Regions from separate parts of the Streptomyces sp. NPDC043738 genome, predicted to be linked through region 1. Evidence: riboswitches for the same ligand, from Rfam matches in the RefSeq annotation. Region 1 holds a riboswitch; the other holds the start of a gene.
What was found. Region 1 has a riboswitch for ZMP and ZTP ahead of AC0680_RS22635 (bifunctional 5,10-methylenetetrahydrofolate dehydrogenase/5,10-methenyltetrahydrofolate cyclohydrolase). Riboswitches for the same ligand answer to the same signal wherever they lie in the genome.
Positions count from the first base shown of each region.

Region 1 (7,365 bases):
CTGCGGTGGGAGGACGTTGCTGCCTTCGGATGCGTCGCTGTCTTCGGGTGCGTCGCCGCGTTCGGTACGTCGCCGCACTCGGTGCGCCGCTGCGCTCATCTTCGCGCTTTTGGCCCGTCACCCTCTGGGAGGCGCGACCTTCTGCGGGAGGGAACCGTCCCCGTCCGCCAGCGGGGGAGTGGCGGCGGGCGGGGCGGTGCCGGGCGCCGCGGCGGATCCCTTCTTCAGGGTGTCGAGGATGGCCAGGCCCTGACCGACGATGGCGGAGGCGATCTCGTCGATGCCGTCGGTGCCGTTGAGGACGGTCAGCCGGGACCCGGAGATGCCCTCGGCGGCGGCCTGGGCCAGCGCCGGGAGGTTCTCGACGGTGCGGTTGGCGGCGATCAGCTCCTGGTTGCCGTCCCGCAGCGAGGCGGCCAGCACGGTGTTGGCATCGGCGCGTGCCTGGGCGAGCGCGCGTTCGGTGTAGGCACGGGCGTCCGCCTCGAAGCGGACCTGGTCGCGCCGAGCCTCCGCCAGGGTGCGCAGCCGGTAGGCCTCGGCGTCCGCGGGGCGGCGCACCTCGGCCTCCAGCCGCTGGGCGGCCAGCGCGGCCTGCCGCTCGGCCAGCGCGGTCTGCTCCTCGATGACCTGCTGTGAGGCCCTGGCCTGGGACAACGGACCGGCCTGTGCGGCGCTGGCGTTGTACTGCTCGGTCTCGGCGAGGAACCCGGCCCGTTTGATCGCGGTGTCCCGCTCGTACTTCGCCTTCAGCGCCGCCGCCTGCTGCTCCCGCTCGGCCGCTTCCTGGTCGGCCTTCGCCTCCGCGATCCGCGCGGCGCTGGCGACCGCCGCGGCGTGCGGGGCGGCCAGGTTGGTGATGTAGCCGGAGGTGTCGCCGATCTCCTGGATCTGCAGGGCGTCGACGACGATGCCGAGCTTCTCCATCTCGGAGTGGCTGCCGTCCTTGACCTCCTGGGCGACCCGGTCCCGCTCCCGGATGATCTGCTCGACGGTCAGGCCGCCGACGATCGAGCGCAGATGGCCGGCGAAGATCCGCCCCACCAGATCCTCCATGGTGTCCTGCTCGTCCAGGAACCGTCGCGCGGCGTTGGCGATCGACGTCGGGTCGTCGCCGACCTTGAAGACGGCGACCGCCCGGACGGCGAGCCTGATGCCCTGCTGGGTGACGCAGTCCTCGGAGATCTCCGCCTCCCGCAGCGACAGCGACAGCAGGCTCGCCTTCTGCTTGACGGGCATGACCCAGCAGCCATGGCCCGTGACGATACGGAATTGCGCGTCCCCCGCACGGCGCTTCGAGCCGGAGATCAACAGCGCCTCGTTCGGCGCGGGAACATGCCAGAACAACATCACAAGGCTCCTGGTCCGGTGCGGCCGGCCTCGGGCACTCCGGGCGGGAGGGCGCGGAGCGGGGAGAGCATCCCTCCGCCCGGCCGTACGGGCTCCGGTCCGGATCAGGCGGCCGGCAGCGGTGCGACGATCACCGACCGCGCCGAGGTGTGGTCCACCACGACGACCTGCGTATGGCGGGCGATGGGCTCTCGGGACCAGGCGGCGAAGGCCTCGGTCCCGCCGCGTACGGGCAGCAGCACCTCGCCCGGTCCGTCGCTCGGGATCGAGACGGTCACCCGCCCGATCGCGCCGATCGGGTCGAAGTCCGTGTCATCCCTCGCGCTCACCCGGGCTCCGTCGCTGGTCAAAGCCGCTGTCGGCCCGGAAGCCGGGCAGCGGGAAATCTCGACAACTCAACGGTACTCCGGGCGATCCGGCCGGCTCAGGAGTCCAGCCGGGCGGGCCGGGCGGCCGGGACCGGCCGGCGCGCGGGCAGCACGTCGGGGGCGCGGTGCGGCCGGAGGGCGGTCAGCGCGGTCTCGGTCTCCTCCATCAGGCAGCGGTACGAGACCAGCCGCTGCCATTCGGGGTCGGCGACCCCGGGTACCGTGGCGGCGCGCTCCGTCCAAATCCGCACCAGAGTGGCGTACAACGGGGTCTGGTGGGCGACCTCGGCGGTGATCCACCGGGGCATGGACCCGGGGTGGGGGAGGGAAGTCTGTCCGTGACCTGCGACGGTGCCGGAGGTAGGAGCGCTCATGGCCGTTGAAACGATCCTGCGGGCCTGGGGTCACTGCGTATTTTTGCGGCTCCCCGCACATGCGTCCTTCCGTGGGGGGCGAAACGCCCTCGAATATCACCCCATGCAGTGATCTATTGCCGGGAAGCAGTCCAATCCGGACGAAGGAACGTTGTCGCAGTCATGGAACCGAGGGAGTTGTGGGAGCGCCACGCGGTACTCGCACAGGCGTTTTGCAGCAGCGATGACGAGGTCCGCCGGACGCAGGGACTCCTCGACGAGGCCGAGGTCCGCCGGTCGCGGACGCTGGCCGCCTTCGCCGTGACCGTGGGCAGCGACGCGGTGGTGGCGGACCTGCTCGGCCTGGACGAACGCGAAGTGCGCCTGGCCCGCCGCACGGTGGGCAAGGACGACGCCCGCGCGGTCGCCAAGAGCCTGCTCGCCCAGCCCGCCCACCCCGCCAACGAGCAGCCGCCCGCGGGCGAGCAGACCGGCGCCCGGGAGCACGCCCCCGCACAGCCGGCCGCCGCCCACCAGCAGGCGCAGACCGGCGCCCACCCCGCCGCGCACCCCTCGGGCCAGGCCGCCGCGCCCGGCCAGGTCCCGACAGGCCACGCCGGCGCACCGGCGACCGGCCCGCTCCAGGCCGCTCCGCCCCCGTCCGCCCCACCTCAGGCCGCTCCGCCCCCGTCCGCCCCACCTCAGGCCGCCCCGCCCCAGGCCGCTGCGCCCCAGGCCACCGACTCGGCCTGGGCGCCGGCCCTGGACGCGATCCTGATGAGCAGCTGGCACACCGGAGTCGACCTCACGGCCCTGGCCACCGAACTCGGTCTCGACGCCCGTTTCCTCGCGGCCCGCGCCCAGCAGCTGTCCGCCGAGAACCGCCAGACCCCCCAGACCACACCACCGGACCGCATCGGCCGCCACCGCCGGATGGCCACGCTCCAGCCCTCCCAGCAGTCCGAGACGCCTCATCTGGCCTGGCGCGAGCGACCCGCGCAGCCCCCACGGGAGACGTACGAGCACGAACCCTGGAAACAGCAGCAGTACGCGGGCTATCAGAACAACGCGGATTACCGGGGCTATCAGGATTACCAGGGCTATCAGAGCTACCAGGGCAACCAGAGCTACCAGGACTACCAGGTGTACCAAGGGCAACAGCCCGCCCCCGCCACCTGGGACCCCAGCGCCATCACCACCGCCCAGCACGACTGGGACGGCATCCTCAGTCAATGGGAAGCCAGCACGCCCACCCCGGCCCCGGGCGGTCACGGAGGCACCTGACGCCGGCTCCCAGGAACGATCGGCCGTCGATTACAGTGGTCGGCGGGCCGTGACTGGCGCTTGGGTGGAGTACCACCGGGGAGCGGCCCGGCCGCATCTGGCCACTGCCGCGCGCCTGGGCGATCCCTCACGACGCTCAGGAGCACCCGATGTCCCAGACCGCCCGCCTCATGGACGGCAGCGCACTGGCCCGCCGCATCGTCGAGCAGGCCGCGGACCGCGCGGCGACCCTCACCCGGGAGACCGGCCAGGCCCCCTGCCTGGCCACGGTACTGGTCGGTGACGACCCCGCCTCCGCGACATACGTACGGATGAAGCGCGCCCGCTGCGAGAAGGCTGGGATCCGGTCGCGGCATGTCGCACTGCCCGCCGAGACCACGACCGCGGAGCTGGTCGGCACCATCACCGAGCTCTCCGACGACCCCACCGTCCACGGCATCCTCCTGCAGCACCCGGTCGGCCCGCACATCGACGAGCGCGCCGCGTTCGAGGCCATCGCCCCCGAAAAGGACGTCGACGGCGTCACCTACCACTCCTTCGCCACGATGAGCTTCGGCGTCGACGGCTTCGCCTCCTGCACGCCGGCCGGCATCCTCCGCCTCCTCGACCACTACGACGTCGAGCTGGCCGGCAAGCACGCCGTCGTGGTCGGCCGCAGCGCGATCCTCGGCAAGCCCGTCGGGATGCTGCTGCTCGGGCGCAACGCCACCGTCACCTACTGCCACTCCCGCACCACCGACCTCGCGTCGATCACCCGTCAGGCCGACGTGCTGATCGCCGCCGTCGGCCGGCCCCGTCTGCTCACCGGCGAACACATCAAGCCCGGTGCCGTCGTCGTCGACGCCGGCTACAACCCCGGCAACGTCGGCGATGTGGACTTCGACTCCGCGAGCAGCCGCGCCTCCCTGATCACCCCGGTCCCCGGCGGCGTCGGCCCCATGACCATCGCCACCCTGCTCACCCAGACCGTCGACGCCGCGGCCCGTCAGCTGAAGGCCGCCTGACGGCGCGGCATCGAAGCCCCGTGCGGGGCGGGGCCGGAAGTGTGCGGCGGCCGGGCAGTCGCCCTCCGTATGATCGCCAGGGCGACAAACGATCATCAACCGGAGGGTGAACGGCCATGGCGGAACAGCGCGTTGTCATCGTGACGGGCGGCGGTACGGGCATCGGTGCCGCCACCGCCCGGCTGCTGCGGGCGGCCGGCCACCAGGTGGTGATCTCCGGCCGCCGGCCCGAACCGCTGCACCGCCTCGCGGAGGAGACCGGCGCCCTGGCCCACCCCTCCGACGCCGCCGACCCCGAGGCCGTCCAGGGCCTGGTCGATGCCGCCGTGTCGGCGTACGGACGGCTCGACGGGCTGGTCCTCAACGCCGGCATCGGCCGCAGCGGCTCCGTCGGCGATCTGTCGGTCGAGGACTGGGAGGCCGTGATGACCACCAACGTCACCGGCCCCTTCCTCCTCCAACGCGCCGCCCTGCCGCACCTGTTGGCGGCGCGCGGCTCGGTCGTCGCCGTCGCCTCGGTCTCCGCCCTGCGCAACGGCGCCGGCAACGCCGCCTATGCGACCTCCAAGGCCGCCCTGCTCCAGCTCTGCCGCTCCCTCGCCGTCGACTACGGACGCGACGGGCTCCGCGCCAACATCGTCTGCCCCAGCTGGGTGCGTACGGAGATGGCCGACCGGCGGATGGCGCGGTTCGCCGACGAGGCCGGCCTCACCGGCGGCATCGACGCCGCGTACGAGGAGGCCACCCGGCTGCTCCCCGTCGGCCGTCCCGGCGAGCCGCACGAGGTCGCCGAGGCCGTCGACTGGCTCCTCTCGCCTGCCGCGTCCTTCGTCAACGGCGCGGTCCTCACCGTCGACGGCGGCGCCACGGCCGTCGACACCGGCGGCGCCGCGTTCACCTTCCGCCTGGAACCGCGTGGCGACGGCGAGGAGCGCGGCCGCTGACGGCCGGGGCGGGCCTTCCCGGGCGGGAGGTCAGGTGGTGGCCGGCTGGGTGGCGCGGGCGAGCTCGCGGCGGTGGCGCATGAAGGGGCGGGGCCGGTTGAGGGCGAGGACGGCGGTGGGGCGCCCGTCGCGTTCGTAGCAGGCGAGGAAACTGCGGTCGTCGGGTGAGCCCTCGAGGATGCGCGGGGTGTCGGCGGGGCCCCGCCGGCCGGCGAACTGGATGCGTACGCCGTACTGGTCGGACCAGAAGTAGGGCAGTGCCTGATGGGTGGCGACGGTGCTGCCGGCCAGCAGGTTGCGGGCCGCCACCGCGGACTGCTCGGTCGCGCTGGTCCAGTGTTCGGCGCGGGTACCGGCCACCCTGGCGACATCGCCGACGGCCACGACGTTGGGCAGCGGGGTGACACAGCCGGCGTCGCAGCGCACGCCGTCGTCGAGCGGCAGCCCGGAGCCCGCGAGCCAGTCGGTGTTCGGGCGTACGCCGATGCCGGTGACCACGACCTCGGCGGGCAGCAGCCGGCCGTCGGACAGCTCGACCGCGGTGACCCGCCGGTCGGTCCCGCCGTCGTGCAGGCGGGCGACGCCGGTGCCGGTGAGGAGGGTGACGCCGTGGTCCGCGTGGAGCGCGGAGCAGATCCCGGCCATCTCGTCGCCGAGTTGGGGCAGGAGCGGCAGGGGCGCGGCCTCGACGACGGTGACGTCATGGCCGAGGGCGGCGCACGAGGCGGCGACCTCGGCACCGATGAAGCCGGCGCCGATCACCACGACCCTGACCGGGCCCCGGACGAGGTCCGCACGCAGTGCCTGGGCGTCGTCGAGGGTGCGCAGGGTGTGCGCACCGCCGGGCGCGGGGCCGGCCAGGCGCCGGGGGGCGGCGCCGGTGGCGATGACCACGCCGTCGGCGCTCAGGGACCGGTCGCCGTCGAGCAGTACCGCGCCCGAGGCGGTGTCGAGGCCGACCGCCCGGGTGCCCAGCAGCCATTCGGCGTCGAGTCCGGCGATCTCCTCGGCGTCGGCGAGCGCCAGTTGCTCCTGGCCGGCCGAGCCGGTGAGGAAGCCCTTGGACAGCGGCGGCCGGTCGTAGGGGCGGTGCCGCTCGTCCCCGACGATCACCAGGCGGCCCTCGAACCCCTGGGCGCGCAGGGCCCGCGCGGTGTACAACCCGGCCAGCGACGCCCCGATGACAGCGACCGAGTTCATGCGGCGGTGCCCTCCTCGGCGGCGTGGTGGACGTAGATCATGCCGTCCTCGACGGTCACGGGATGGGTGCGCACGGCCCGGCGTGCGGGCAGGCAGGTGGGCGCTCCGGTGCGGAGATCGAATGAAGCGGCGTGCAGCGGGCATTCGACCAGACACCCCTCCAGCCAGCCGTCCGCGAGCGAGGCGTCCTGGTGGGTGCAGGTGTCGTCGATGGCGTACAGCTGCCCGTCGGCGTTGAAGACGGCGATCGGAGGTGCGGTGTCGATGCGTACGGACTCGCCTGCGGGCAGGTCGGCGAGATGGCAGACAGGAATCACAGGACCCCCCTGTTACTGTTCGGTATCATCGAGTTTCGCGTTGCGCACGATGAAGCGCTATGCGCAACAGAATCCAGACGGGGAGCGTGTGCGTCAAGCGGTCCCCGGAAATGCCGAGCGCACAGGATCGGACCCGCGACCGGGTTCCCAGGTGGTGAGATCCAACAGATGACGGACAACGTGGAGGGGCGGGCGGAGGGCAGACCGCCGAAGGGGCCCGCGACCGCCGTGCAGTCGGTGGACCGGGCGGTGACCGTACTGGAGATCCTGGCGCGGCTGGGCGAGGCCGGGGTGACCGAGGTCGCCGACGAGCTGGGGGTGCACAAGTCGACCGCGTTCCGGCTGCTCGGTGTGCTGGAGAGCCGCGGGCTGGTGGGTCAGGAGCAGGAGCGCGGCAAGTACTACCTCGGCGCCGGTGTGCTGCGGCTGGCCGGAGCGGCCGCCGTACGGCTGGACATCTCCCAGGAGGGCGCGGCGGTCTGCAAGCAGCTGGCCGACGAGCTGGGGGAGACGGTCAACATCGCGGTGCTGGAGAGCGATGCCGC
Region 1 is NZ_JBWKCJ010000017.1:117,588-124,952, forward strand. Features, by position in the region: gene AC0680_RS22615 (SPFH domain-containing protein) at 118-1,350, opposite strand; gene AC0680_RS22620 (hypothetical protein) at 1,455-1,679, opposite strand; gene AC0680_RS22625 (hypothetical protein) at 1,775-2,026, opposite strand; gene AC0680_RS22630 (hypothetical protein) at 2,255-3,355, shown strand; ZMP/ZTP riboswitch at 3,395-3,483, shown strand; gene AC0680_RS22635 (bifunctional 5,10-methylenetetrahydrofolate dehydrogenase/5,10-methenyltetrahydrofolate cyclohydrolase) at 3,505-4,359, shown strand; gene AC0680_RS22640 (SDR family NAD(P)-dependent oxidoreductase) at 4,476-5,303, shown strand; gene AC0680_RS22645 (NAD(P)/FAD-dependent oxidoreductase) at 5,334-6,503, opposite strand; gene AC0680_RS22650 (bifunctional 3-phenylpropionate/cinnamic acid dioxygenase ferredoxin subunit) at 6,500-6,820, opposite strand; gene AC0680_RS22655 (IclR family transcriptional regulator) at 6,989-7,365, shown strand, end outside.

Region 2 (7,365 bases), on a different contig from region 1:
GCTCTACTGCCAGGTCGCGGTGTCGGGGTCGATGCCGTCGGCACGCGCGGCGGCGTCGACGATGCGACGGAACCACGTGGCAAGGCCGGCGCGGGTGGCGTCGTAGTGGGCGGCGAACGCCGGATCGGACTCGTACATGCGGCCGAGGCAGACCTGCATCTGCCTGGTGAGGGGAAAGTACGCAGCGAAGACCTCGCGGTGCCGCTCGACGAGTTGGTTCGCTTCCGGGCTACCAGGTGTGACGCCGGCGTCCATCGCCTCCCCGAGGGCGCGGTCGAGGGCGGTGTTGGCGTCGGCGACGGCCTGCCATTCCTCCGGGCCGCGAGAGGCCGAGCGTTCGGCGTACTGCCGCCATTGCGCTGTGTCTCCGTAGCGCTGACGGGCCTCGGCGGGCCAGTCCGGGTTCCACTGGGGGCCGAAGACCGTGGCCTGCTGCTCGACGGTCAGCAGCAGGCCGCGCTCGTGGGCGTCGATCATCCGGTCCAGTCCGGCACCGAGCTGCTGGAGGCGGTCGATCCGTTCGGCGACCTGGGTGCGCTGCGCGCGCAGTGCGCCGGGCACGTCCGCGGTCGAGTCGTCCAGGACGGCCCGGATCTTGTCCAGGCCGAGGCCGATCTCGCGGTAGACGACGATGCGGTGCAGGCGTTCCAGATCACCGGCGGTGTAGAGCCGGTATCCGGCGGCCGTGCGCAGCGACGGTCGCGCCAGACCGATCTCGTCCCAGTGGTGCAGCGCGCGGACCGTCACGCCCAGCCGCGCCGAGACCTGACCGACGGTCAGGCCATCGGCGTCAGTGGTATCAGGCATGCTCCTCATTGTCGTCGCCACCGACGCCCGGTGGGGTGATCCCGACCGCTGCGAGGTTCCGGGCCTCCTGACTGTCCGGATCGAAGGGCTTCGCCGCGGTGAAGACGATCCGTGCGTTCTCGGGGGTGATCACCGTCACGTCGCGGGTGTTCCAGGGAGTGTCCCGTGGACCGTCGACCGAGTTCGGGCGCAGCGCACGACAGGCCTCGACAAGGGAATCGACCTGGCTGAGCACGCACGCGAAACTGACGCTCATCGCCGGCGGTTGCTCCGCAACGCTCGCCGCCGGGACGAGGAGTACGTCCTGGAAGGCCCACCGGCGCAGATGCACCACCTGGCCGGGGATGCTGAACAGCTCGAAGAACCCGAGCCCACGAATCCAGAAGTCCACCGACGCCGCCAAGTCGCTCGTGGGGATCGTCACGAACGCGGGCATTCCGTAGATGCCGCGGAACAGCTCCGGCGGGACCGCATCCGGGCCGGGCGTGGGCACGGGGCTCGTCTCGAACGCGTTGTAGTAGTCGCTCATGCACCCGACTCTCCAGCCTCCCGCAGCGTGAGGGTCAAGCCGGTTTTGGCACCTTGCCCGTCCCGGCCGCTGCCCGGGACGTCCGCCCCCCGGACGGGGCCGGCCGCCACCCGCTCCCGCCCCGTCCGGTGCCGTGGCACACAGCCGTGGCACACAGCGGACGGGAGGGGGCAGATCCTCCCCAGGGCCGTGAGGCGACCGCAGGGGGACGAGTCGGAACCAGTCGGAATCAGGACGGGGGCGTATCGGGGGCGAGGGGAGCCGGTCTCTAGGCTTGGCCGGAGTCACAACGATGTACGTCCGATGTACGACCGAAGTACGTCCACGGGGGAAGCGGGAAGACATGGCCGAAAAGGCACGTCGGCGGCTGCGGTCGAGCACGGTGATCCTGGGAGGCATGGGCGCGCTCGCCGCGGCCCTGACGTCCTGCGGCTCCGAGCCCGACAAGCGCTGCGTCGACCGCAACAGCTACGACATGGTCAAGGGCTACCGCATCGTCGACTCCAAGAACTGCTCGGCGGGCGGCGGCTCGTCCAGCGCAGGCAGCACCACGAGCGGCGGCGGGTACGGCAAGAGCGGCCGAGGCGGCGGGGCGGGCAAGAAGCCCGTCGACGGCCAGTGGTACTACGACCCGAGCAACAACGGCGGCAAGTACGCCGCCGACGGCACCTTCAGCAAGAGCTCGGCCGTCAACCGCGGCGGCTTCGGCTGCTCGGGGTCGCACGGCAGCGGCGGCGGCCGGCACGGCTCCTTCGGCGGCTGAGCGGCCGGGACACGGCATGGAACGCCACACCATCGAGCCCCGCCCCGGCTGGCAGCAGACCGTCGAGGCGCAGGGGCTGATCTACCCGCTCACCCGCTACCCGGACGATTCCCTGCGGCCGTACTGGGACGAGAGCGCGTACTACGAGTTCACCCTCCCCGAGGTCGAGGCCCTGGAGGAGGTCGTCGAGGAACTGCACGGCATGTGCCTGGCCGCGGCCGCGCACATCGTCGACCAGGGCCGCTTCGCCGACCTCGGCATCGTCGATCCCCGGTTGGTGGAGCTGGTCGCCGAGTCCTGGCGCCGGCGCGAGGAACTGCCGTCCCTCTACGGGCGGTTCGACCTGCACTACGACGGCACCGGCCCGGCCAGGATGCTGGAGTACAACGCCGATACGCCGACCTCGCTGGTCGAGGCCGCCAGCCCGCAGTGGTTCTGGATGGAGGAGCGCTTCCCGGGCGCCGACCAGTGGAACTCGCTGCACGAGCGGCTGGTGGCGGCCTGGAAGCGGCAGGCCCCGCTGCTGCCGCCCGGTGCGCCGCTGCACTTCGCGCACTCCGCGGGCGACGAGCTCGGCGAGGACCTGATGACCGTCGCGTATCTGGAGGAGACGGCGCAGCAGGCGGGCCTGGAGACGGTCGCCATCTCGATGGAGGACATCGGCTGGGACCGGCTCTCGGGCCGCTTCGTCGACCAGCGGCTGCGCTTCATGCGGGCGTGCTTCAAGCTCTACCCGTGGGAGTGGCTGGCCACCGACGACTTCGGCCCGCACGTCCTGGACACCCTCGACAACGGCGGTGGCACCGGCTCCACCCTCTGGATCGAACCCGCCTGGAAGATGCTGCTCTCCAACAAGGCGCTGCTGGCGGTCCTGTGGGAGCTCTACCCCGGACATCCGAACCTGCTGCCCGCGTACCTCGACGGGCCGCGCGAGCTGGCGCACACCCGTGGCTACGCGGCAAAGCCGCTGCTCGGCAGGGAGGGCGCCGGCGTCACGCTGCACGAGCCGGGCGCCGCCCCGGTGCTGCGCGGGCCCGAAGACCCGTGCTGCTACCAGGAGCTGGCGCCGCTGCCGGACTTCGACGGCAACCGTGTCGTCCTCGGCGCCTGGGTCGTCGAGGACGAGGCGGCGGGGCTGGGCATCCGCGAGTCGTCCGGACCGGTCACGGACGAGTACGCGCGCTTCGTGCCGCATGTGATCCGCTGAGGCCCGCGAGCCACCGGGTGCCGCGGACCCACCGGGCGCCGCGCGCCCAGGCGCCGGCGCGCCCCTCCGCCACATGGCGCAGCGAGCGGCCAGGGCCTTCGGCCCGCCGGTCGCCCGCTGCGTGCTCGCGGCGCCCGTGCCGGCGCCCGTGCTACCCCTCCAGCACCTCCCGCAGCCGGGCCAGGCCCCAGTCCAGGTCCTCCTTGCTGATCACCAGCGGCGGGGCGATCCGGATCGTCGCGCCGTGGGTGTCCTTGACCAGCACGCCCCGCGCCATCAGCTGCTCGGAGACGCTCCGTCCGGTGCCGCGCGCGGGGTTGATGTCCACGCCCGCCCACAGCCCGCGGCCGCGTACCGCGTCCACCGTGCCGTCGCCCACCAGCAGCCCCAGCTCGCCGTGCAGATGCTCGCCCAACTCCGCGGCGTGCTGCTGGAGTTCACCGGTCCGCAGCATCGCGATGACCTCCAGCGCCACCGCGCAGGCGAGCGGGTTGCCGCCGAACGTCGAGCCGTGCTCGCCGGGCGCGTAGACCCCGAGCACCTCGCGGGAGGAGACCACCGCCGACACCGGCACCACTCCGCCGCCCAGCGCCTTGCCCAGTACGTACATGTCGGGCACCACGCCCTCGTGCTCGCAGGCGAAGGTCCGGCCCGTGCGCCCCAGCCCGGACTGGATCTCGTCGGCGACGAACAGCACGCCGCGGCGGCGGGTCAGCTCCCGCACGCCCGCCAGGTAGCCCGGCGGCGGCACCAGCACGCCCGCCTCGCCCTGGATCGGCTCCAGGAGGACGGCGACCGTGTGGTCGTCGACGGCCGCCTCCAGCGCCGCCAGGTCGCCGTACGGGACGATCTCGAAACCGGGGGTGTACGGGCCGAAGCCGGCGCGGGCCTCGGGGTCGGTGGAGAAGGAGACGATGGTGGTGGTCCGGCCGTGGAAGTTGTTCTCCGCGACGACGATCTTGGCCAGGCCGTCCGGGACGCCCTTGACCTGGTAGCCCCACTTGCGGGCCGTCTTGACGGCCGTCTCGACCGCCTCGGCGCCGGTGTTCATCGGCAGCACCAGCTCCATCCCGCACAGCTCGGCCAGTGCGGCGCAGAAGTCCGCGAACCGGTCGTGGTGGAAGGCGCGCGAGGTGAGCGTGACCCGTTCCAGCTGGGCCTTGGCGGCGTCCAGCAGACGACGGTTGCCGTGCCCGAAGTTCAGCGCTGAGTACCCGGCGAGCATGTCCAGATAGCGCCGGCCCTCCACGTCCGTCATCCAGGCGCCCTCGGCGGTGGCCACGACGACGGGCAGCGGGTGGTAGTTGTGCGCGCTGTGGGCTTCGGCGGCGGCGATGCTGCGTTCCGTTGACGTCACCGGTGACTCCGTTTCGGTAAGGCGTACGGGGCATATGCATCGAGATGCCCCTCTATAGTGCCGCGTGGGTGGATTGTTCGGAAGCTGTTGCGGCGGTTCGGTGTTCCGGCGCCGCGGTGACGCGGGCGGGCGTCCGGGGCCCGTCCGGGGAAAGGAGCGGGCCGGCGCCCCGAGATCGGCGGGCCACCCCTAGACTCGGCGGTGCGTACCGCGACTGGCGTACGGGGAATCGACCCCGAGGGAGCGGTGCGAGGACACCATCACGAGGTGCCGCCCGCCTGGGCACCCGGGACCCGACCGGACCACCGATCGAGCGCCCCGGAGGACGCCATGTCACTGCCCCTTCCCCATCCCGCGCTGCACGCCGCCGATCCCGAACTCGCCGCCCTCGTAGGCGCCGAGGAGCAGCTCCAGGCCGACACCCTGCGGCTGATCCCCAGCGAGAACTACGTCTCCGCCGCCGTCCTGGAAGCCACCGGCACGGTCCTGCAGAACAAGTACAGCGAGGGGTACGCGGGCCGTCGCTACTACGAAGGCCAGCAGAACATCGACCGCGTCGAGACGCTGGCCGTCGAGCGCGCCAAGGCCGTCTTCGGCGTCGAACACGCCAACGTCCAGCCGTACTCCGGCTCGCCCGCCAACCTCGCCGCGTACCTGGCCTTCGCCGAGCCCGGCGACACCGTGCTGGGCATGGCGCTGCCGATGGGCGGCCACCTCACCCACGGCTGGGGCGTCTCGGCCACCGGCACGTGGTTCCGCGGCGTCCAGTACGGCGTACGTGCCGACAGCGGGCTGATCGACTTCGACGAGGTGCGCGAGCTCGCCCGCAAGGAGCGCCCGAAGATCATCTTCTGTGGCGGCACGGCCGTCCCCCGCACCATCGACTTCGCCGCCTTCGGCGAGATCGCGCGGGAGGTCGGCGCGGTACTCGTCGCGGACATCGCCCATATCGCCGGCCTGATCGCGGGCGGCGCCCACCCCTCGCCCGTACCGCACGCCGACGTGATCTCCACGACGACGCACAAGACCCTGCGCGGGCCGCGCGGCGCGATGCTGATGTCCCGCGCGAGCCACGCCAAGGCCATCGACAAGGCCGTGTTCCCCGGCCTCCAGGGCGGCCCGCACAACCACACCACCGCCGCCATCGCGGTCGCCCTGCGCGAGGCCGCCGCGCCCGCCTTCCGGGACTACGCGCACGCCGTCGTCGCCAACGCCAAGGCGCTCGCCGAGGCGCTGCTGGCCCGCGGCTTCGACCTGGTCTCCGGCGGTACCGACAACCACCTGGTGCTGATCGACCTGACCGGCAAGGACGTGCCGGGCAAGGTCGCCGCCAAGGCGCTGGACCGGGCCGGGATCGTCGTCAACTACAACACCGTCCCGTTCGACCCGCGCAAGCCCTTCGACCCGTCGGGCATCCGGATCGGTACGCCGTCGCTCACCTCGCGGGGGCTGGGCACGGATCTGATGCCGCAGGTCGCGGAGTGGATCGAGCGGGGCGTGACGGCCGCGAAGGCGGACGACGAGGCGGCCCTGGCGGCGGTCCGGGGGGAGGTCGCGGAGCTGATGGCCGGCCATCCGGCGCCGGGGCTGGCGACGAGCTGACGACTCCCTGACGGCGGCCGTCCGGCAGGCCGTCGGTCCACGCCCCGACCACGCGCCGGGGAGCACCCGCAGACCTGAGACAATCGGTCCATGGCTCTCGACCGCCCGCCCGTCTCCCACCACCGCCCCAAGGGGAATGGCTCCGCCATGCAGCGTCCGCCTCGTGTGCTCTCCGGCATCCAGCCCACCGCCGGCTCCTTCCACCTCGGCAACTACCTCGGTGCCGTCCGCCAGTGGGTGGCGCTGCAGGAGGCGCACGACGCCTTCTACATGGTCGTCGACCTGCATGCGATCACCGTCCCGCAGGACCCCGCGGAGCTGCGGCAGAACACCCGGATCGCCGCCGCCCAGCTGCTGGCCGCCGGGCTCGACCCGGAGCGCTGCACGCTCTTCGTGCAGAGCCATGTGCCCGAGCACGCCCAGCTCGCCTGGGTCATGAACTGCCTGACCGGCTTCGGTGAGGCATCCCGGATGACCCAGTTCAAGGACAAGGCCGCCAAGCAGGGCGCCGACCGCACCTCCGTCGGCCTGTTCACGTACCCGATCCTGCAGATCGCCGACATCCTCCTCTACCAGGCCCACCAGGTCCCGGTGGGCGAGGACCAGCGCCAGCACATCGAGCTGACCCGTGACCTCGCCGAGCGCTTCAACGCCCGCTACGGCGACACCTTCACCATCCCGGCGCCGTACATCCTCAAGGAGACGGCGAAGATCTACGACCTGCAGGACCCGTCGGCCAAGATGAGCAAGTCGGCCGCCAGCGCCAAGGGCCTGATCAACCTCCTCGACGAGCCGAAGGTCTCCGCGAAGAAGGTCAAGAGCGCGGTCACGGACACCGACACCGTGATCCGCTACGACACCGAGAACAAGCCGGGCGTCTCCAACCTCCTGACGATCTACTCCACCCTCACGGGCACCTCGATCCCGGAGCTGGAGCAGAAGTACGAGGGCAAGATGTACGGCGCCCTCAAGACCGATCTCGCCGAGGTGATGGTCGAATTCGTCACACCGTTCCGGGACCGTACGCAGGAATATCTGGACGACCCCGAGACGCTGGACTCGATCCTGGCCAAGGGTGCGGAGAAGGCCCGCGCGGTCGC
Region 2 is NZ_JBWKCJ010000015.1:97,236-104,600, forward strand. Features, by position in the region: gene AC0680_RS20695 (MerR family transcriptional regulator) at 4-807, opposite strand; gene AC0680_RS20700 (VOC family protein) at 800-1,336, opposite strand; gene AC0680_RS20705 (hypothetical protein) at 1,680-2,099, shown strand; gene AC0680_RS20710 (glutathionylspermidine synthase family protein) at 2,116-3,306, shown strand; gene rocD (ornithine--oxo-acid transaminase) at 3,458-4,663, opposite strand; ZMP/ZTP riboswitch at 4,864-4,954, shown strand; gene AC0680_RS20720 (serine hydroxymethyltransferase) at 4,994-6,265, shown strand; gene trpS (tryptophan--tRNA ligase) at 6,413-7,365, shown strand, end outside.
Region 2: another riboswitch for ZMP and ZTP. It lies ahead of AC0680_RS20720 (serine hydroxymethyltransferase); the one in region 1 lies ahead of AC0680_RS22635 (bifunctional 5,10-methylenetetrahydrofolate dehydrogenase/5,10-methenyltetrahydrofolate cyclohydrolase).